Regions from separate parts of the Paenibacillus sp. FSL K6-1230 genome, predicted to be linked through region 1. Evidence: riboswitches for the same ligand, from Rfam matches in the RefSeq annotation. Region 1 holds a riboswitch; the other holds the start of a gene.

Region 1 (3,419 bases):
GAAGAACATCGTATGGTAGTCGCAGTGAAGGATTGCTTTTGCTCAGGCTTGCCCGAGATGGAAGAGAGCATGGTGTGTGACCTGGAAGGGGCGATCATGGAGGGTGCCTTGACTCAAATTCTGAAACGGAGAGTTCATGTTCGCGAAATTAAATGCAATGTTAACGGCGATGAGCACTGTGAATATGAGGTTCGTTACTAAATGACAATAAGAGATTTGACTTATGTGAGTCCATCTCAAACCAGAAGACCTTGGTCCTGATAATGACAGGAGTAAGGTCTTTTTTATGCGGTAAAATGAACATATTTTTCACGTGCACAATTAAACAATGGTGATGTAAATTCCGATATAGCGGTAAGGGCTACTTTAAGTATAGCGATGATTCACTTGAAATGGGACAAACTGGAATTACGAGAGGTGCATTAATGCTGACGCTAAACAAGGCTGAGATTATTGATATTACAAGAAAGCAACTGGCGAAGGTCATGCGGCTATTTCCTATAGAGTTGAAATTTACAAACGATTTTGGACGAGAACGTCCGACAGCTGCACAGAAATTCAGTCTGACGAACCAGCATTATTCGGCCAAGGTAATGGACTGTGTACTGGAGCATGAGGTTCGGCCTATTTTGATGTGTGAAATTATCTATTTTCTGAAATGTGAGTACATGGATGGGACCGTAGATTTGCGGCTTGATTATGATTTGCGTGAGGGGATGGAGCAGGCTCCTTCGGCAACAGCTGTCATTACCTTTGATGATACTGCTGAGCTGGACATACAGGATCTTGAAATTCTGATTGACCTGGCTTTGCAGATGAATGATAAGCATTGGTTCAAAGAGCTAATGTACAAATATACGGAAATGCAGCGTTAAAGGACTGCCTGCATGGCGAAAGGTTACTTGTGATCAACGAGTAGCCTTTTTGCAGTGGAATGTGTAAAAAGCTAACAAGCACGCGGTGGTGTAGGAACACATTTATAAGACTGGCTTGCATTTTTTTCAGTCTAGTGTTAGTTTAGATATAATTTCTTGAACAATTCATTTTGTTCTGAGATGGCAGTTCAACAGAATTGCCGTAAGTCGCTTGTACAACTACATGTAAGTTTCCTTCGGGGTTGGGTGAAATTCCCTACCGGCGGTGATGGCTCTTATGCTTACGAAGCGTGAGTAGCCTTAGTCCGTGACCCGGATGCTGTCTGTAAGACAGCAGAAGGTGGACCTGGTGCAATTCCGGGACCGACAGTATAGTCTGGATGGGAGAAGGAGATCGGACACAGAATAGCTCTTTGTACATCTGCTGTATGAGACAGTGCGTGTACGCAGGCATGTTACTTACATACCTATAGAAGCTACGATGTGCTTCATTTCACAATGTAGTCTACTCATTTTCGAATGAGCAAGGCTTATTTAGGCAACGCTATTCCTGCTGGGATGGTCTGTTGACCTATGGATAATGTGAATGATTGAAAATGATCTGATATCTCTCAAACCCCTGGCGGAGCATCCGTTAGGGGTTTTCTGTGTTTTACGGTTGTGTTTTACGGTTCATTTGTACAAAGTCCCGTGCACTCGGTACGGTGGCTGGAAAGGAGGGAGAGGCATGTTTACTGGCTTGGTGGAGGAGGTCGGCACGGTGACTCGGATCACCCGTAACGGAGAAGCCATGGTGCTGCACATCCAGGCTGCTGTCATTATGGATGATCTTAAGCTGGGTGACAGTGTGGCGGTGAATGGTGTATGTCTGACCGTCACACAGATTGCAGGCAGCAGCTTCGGGGCGGATGTCATGCCGCAGACGTTCCGCCATACAGGTCTGCGCTTGTTGGAGTCTGGCAGCCGTGTGAACCTGGAGCGGGCCATGCTGGCCAATGGACGCTTTGGCGGACATATTGTGCAAGGGCATGTAGATGCAACAGGGAAGATTATCCGGGTGTATAAGGATCAGAATGCGGTGGTCTTCGAGCTCATGCCTGAGGATACAGCATTATTCAAATACTTGATTCCCAAGGGCTCTGTGACCATTGACGGGATTAGCTTGACGGTGGCCTACACGCAGCAGGATCTATTCGCTGTGTCGATCATCCCGCATACACTGGCAGCTACAGCGCTCCAGGGCAAGCACAATGGTGACGTTGTGAATCTGGAGTGCGACATTCTGGGGAAATATGTAGAGCATCTGCTACATGCCAGATATGAGAGCGGACCGAAGAAGGAAAGCAGCCGCATCGACATGGAGTACCTGTCCAAGCATGGCTTTTGTTAAAAAGGGTCGGCCAGAGCAGGAAAGTCAGGAGACTGACAACAGATAGAGTAATCTGAAGGAGGGATTATTGTGGATGACACCATTCAATTGGATCGCATTGAGGATGCGATCGCTGATCTGCGCCAAGGCAAAATTGTCATTGTCGTGGATGACGAGGATCGTGAAAATGAGGGGGATTTCATAGTTCTGGCTGATAAGGTAACGCCCGAAGCCATTAATTTCATGATTACAGAAGGTCGCGGTCTCGTCTGCGTAGCTATTTCACAGCAGCGTGCGAATCAACTTCAGTTGAAGCCGATGGTAGCTCAGAATACGGATTTTCATGGGACGGCCTTTACCGTTTCGGTGGATCACAAGCTTACTACGACTGGCATCTCCGCTGTCGAGCGGGCGATGACGGTAAGAGCGTTGGTTGATGATACTACAGGGGCGGAGGATTTCCGGAAGCCTGGGCACATGTTCCCGTTGATTGCCAAGGATGGCGGCGTATTAAGACGAGCCGGACATACGGAGGCTGCTGTTGATCTGGCGCGGCTTAGCGGCGGAGCAGAGGCAGGGGTCATTTGCGAGGTCATCAAGGAAGATGGCACGATGGCAAGACTACCGGATCTGGCTGAGCTGGCTACGAAGCATGGATTGAAGCTAATTACCATCAAGGACCTTATCAGCTACAGAATCAGCAGAGAGCAGTTGGTTCAGCGGGAGGTATCTGTGAAGATGCCAACCGAGTTCGGTGAATTTCATGCGGTAGCCTATACGAATGAGCTTGATTCCAAGGAGCATCTGGCACTGGTTAAAGGGACAATTGATCCAAGCAAGCCTGTGCTGGTGCGAGTGCACTCTGAATGCCTGACAGGAGATGTCTTCCATTCCTTAAGATGTGATTGCGGGCCGCAGTTCGCTGCCGCTCTACAACAGATTCAAGCGGAGGGTGCAGGTGTGCTGCTGTATATGCGTCAGGAGGGCCGTGGTATTGGCTTGATTAATAAGCTAAAAGCCTATAAACTTCAGGAAGAAGGACTGGATACAGTTGACGCCAATCTGAAGCTGGGCTTCTCGGCTGATCTGCGCGATTATGGCATCGGTGCACAGATGCTTCGGGATTTGGGGGTGCGGCAGATTCGTCTCATGACGAACAATCCCCGCAAGATAAA
Region 2 (3,419 bases), 2.4 Mb from region 1:
TGTATCACAAAAGCCTTGAAATCAACAGTGTGCAGGACGTGGATATCGAGCAATACCAGCCCTTCCAGAACAAGGGTACCGTAGCCGCGCTCGGACACAAGGCTTCCTTTACCCTGTCAGCCACAGATGATCTGCCGCGTCTGGATGGAGCGACGGCACTGTATCCACTGTATTCAGCCTTCGTGCAAGCTGTATATCCTGAGAAGGAGTACACCCTGTATAACAGTGAAGTGATGGGCTCAGGCACTGGACGTGCCTATGAGCAGCTTATCATGGGCGAGTCGGATATCATATTCGCCATGTCACCCGGGGAAGTCCATCAGAAGATGGCCGCAGAATCGGGGCTTGATCTGAAGCTAACTCCCGTGGGTCGCGAAGCCTTTGTATTCTTTGTCCACAAGGATAATCCTGTCACAGCTCTGACCAGCGAACAGATTAAGGATATTTACACGGGACGCATCACGAATTGGAATCAGGTCGGAGGCAACAACGAACCCATCAAGGCGTTCCAGCGGCCTGAAAATAGCGGCAGTCAGGCGATGCTGCAGAAATTTCTCGGCGATGAGGAGCCTATGCCTGCCATTACCGAGGATGTGATCGCCGGGATGGGCGGAATTATTCAGCAAGCGGCTGGCTACCATAATTACAAAAATGCCATCGGATACTCCTTTCACCACTTCACTACCAGCATGAACAAAAATGACGGAATCAAGCTGCTTGCTGTCGATGGAGCTCTACCCGACACAGCAGCGATCCAGAGCGGAGCTTATCCGATCATTTCAGAATTCTATGCGGTGACGGCTGAACGCCAAGGAAAGCTCAGGCAGCCACCGAAGCCAAGTGTAACCAAGTTGCTGCAATGGATCGTCTCTGAGGAAGGCCAGTCTCTGGTCGAGGCGACAGGGTATTTTCCACTGAAGTAAGAGGTTGTAAGCTGGTGCCTTGGATTGAGTAAAAAGCAGCTAATTCCTTTTTTCTTATCGGAATAAATTCATGTAATAAGATCATGATCTGTGCAATGAGAAAAATCATGTAAAACGGCAAGATTCTTTTTACATTTTCATATATTTTTCACTGGACGAAATCATAAAATCAATATATTCTGTAAGTAACTAAAAAAACGGAATAAGGATCTTCGGGGTAGGGTGAAAGTCCCAACCGGCGGTATAGCTCTAATGAGAGCTGAGCCCGCGACTCATGCGCTTCCATAAGTGTATGACTGATTTGGTGAGATGCCAGAGCCGACGGTATAGTCCGGATGGAAGAAGATCGACACATTAAGCCTTTTGTATGTATAGCTGGTGGTTTAGGTATACGTGTATTATTTCACATACCTACAATTATCCTATATATGCTGAACTGGTTTATTTGATTAGCCCCCGAGCGTACACCTTATCCGTGTATTTCGGGGGCTTTTGTCGTCATCACCGGTCCTGTATTCATAAAGGAGTCTTAAAGCATGAGCGATACTACTGCAACCTCTGTTAGCTTTTCCAGACCGAAAATGAACAGCGGCTTTTGGCTGGTCGTCCTTGGTGCAGCCCTCTGGGGCGTTGATCCACTGTTCCGCATTCTGCTGTTGGACACTCTAACCTCCGCGCAGATCGTCCTTCTGGAGCATGTCCTGCTATTCTTATGTGCAGCTCCTATCCTCTGGAAGCATCGGGAAGAGCTGAAGCGTATTCGCCTTCGCCATGCTGTCGCCCTGTTCATTGTATCCTGGGGCGGTTCGGCAGTAGCTACCATCCTGTTCACCATGGCTTTGGCAGATGGCAATCCGAATGCCGTCCTGCTACTGCAAAAGCTCCAACCACTGTGTGCTATTATCCTAGCGCGCTTCATTCTGAAAGAAATGCTGCCGAAGCACTTTGGCTGGTTACTGGTAATCGCACTGGCTGGTACCTATATGCTTACCTTTGGCTGGTCCCTGCCTTTTGGTCATGTCAACGAATTCATCCAGATGGGAAGCTTGCTCTCTCTGGGAGCTGCGGCTCTGTGGGGCGGATCTACGGTTATGGGACGCTATCTGCTTGGCACCATGAAATACGAGACGGTAACTTCTCTTCGCTTCATGCTGGCCTTGCCGCTGTTGATGATCGTTACAGCTGTAGAAGGTGCTCCATGGCAGTTCCCGGCTGGACTAATGGCTGCAGGTGCTGTTACGCTCAACCTGATTCTTCAGGCCCTCTTGCCTGGACTGCTCAGTATGTTCCTGTACTACAAAGGTCTCGCAACCACCAAGGCGTCATATGCTACGCTAGCTGAGCTAAGCTTTCCAATGATCGGTGTCATCATCAATTGGATTGCATTTCGAGAGATGGTCACGCTGCCCCAGCTCACGGGCTTCATGCTGATCTGGGCCACCTTGTTCATCATTTCCCGTCAGCATAAAGAACCGGCCATGGAACCTAAGCTAGTATCTTAAGCAGATCAAATATGAGTATAGAGCCGCTGCAAGTGGGGAGCCCTGTCGACCACTGTTAAGCCTGCTGTTCATTGATCTAGGATCTCCCCAACTCATTAAATCTAATAAACGCCAAGGGCGATACCAGAGTCAAAGTTGACTACTGATATCGCCCTTCTCTTGTTGTACTATAAGGCACTTACCTTGGTTACTTCAATGTACTCACCTGTTACTAGGCATTCATCCTATGAGTTAACTGATATTGGTCACACATGGAATTGTTATGTACCCACGATATAACCTCTCATTAACCTCTCCTACTACGACCTGATTTGTCACAATCCGCTAGCTCGCTTCACCCGTGAATTGTCTACGCTTGTCTGCATCCGGGTCCGAGACGAGACTGAGCTCCTGATCAAACACCGCCGTTACACGCTGTGTCGTCTCATAGGCGGGCCATTGCAGCGCCGCCGTTGCGGGATCGCCCGTCCGGGCAAAGGCAGCCCAGGCCGACAGCATTTGTCTCGACAGCTCCTTCATGTCCTCAGTGAGATGAATGCCAAGTCCAGTCAATAGCTCAAGGTTACCGAATACGAAGGCGATCTCTGCTCCATGCACTGCTTTTCCCAGAAAAGGGTGGCCTGCAAGTGACCAATCGAACCGATACATCCACACGGATTGGTGTCTTGCTTGTGCTGAGGCATACTGTACAGCTGAGCGCCAGAAATACAGCTCAGTCATGAATTTGCTTTGCCCCTCGACGGTCATTGGATAATACCGCAGCAGTTCTTCCCCATTCTCCAATCCTGTCAATGCATAGATCGCTTGTACTGCCATTTCGGGACTGATGAGATGCTCTGGTTCGCGAACGAAATAGGCCCCTTCGTCCAGATTCGTTCCGATGAGCAGTGGTACCTGAGCTCCTTGGCCGGATTGAATACAGGACAGCGGCTCCTCTGGCAAAGTATTCCCATCCACCACGGGCTGGAATAGCAACGTAATCCCGGCAGAGCCA

The links. A riboswitch is a leader RNA that binds a small molecule or an ion and turns the genes downstream of it on or off. The one in region 1 is predicted to bind FMN.
Region 2: another riboswitch for FMN. It lies ahead of MKX74_RS05505 (DMT family transporter); the one in region 1 lies ahead of ribE (riboflavin synthase).

Annotation. Positions count from the first base shown of each region.
Region 1 covers NZ_JBBOCK010000001.1:3,625,640-3,629,058, reverse strand. Annotated here, with positions in the region: gene MKX74_RS15955 (V4R domain-containing protein) at 1-201, shown strand, start outside; gene MKX74_RS15950 (IDEAL domain-containing protein) at 426-875, shown strand; FMN riboswitch at 1,104-1,271, shown strand; gene ribE (riboflavin synthase) at 1,603-2,265, shown strand; gene MKX74_RS15940 (bifunctional 3,4-dihydroxy-2-butanone-4-phosphate synthase/GTP cyclohydrolase II) at 2,335-3,419, shown strand, end outside.
Region 2 covers NZ_JBBOCK010000001.1:1,272,715-1,276,133, reverse strand. Annotated here, with positions in the region: gene MKX74_RS05510 (PstS family phosphate ABC transporter substrate-binding protein) at 1-923, shown strand, start outside; FMN riboswitch at 1,128-1,274, shown strand; gene MKX74_RS05505 (DMT family transporter) at 1,460-2,425, shown strand; gene MKX74_RS05500 (carboxylesterase/lipase family protein) at 2,750-3,419, opposite strand, start outside.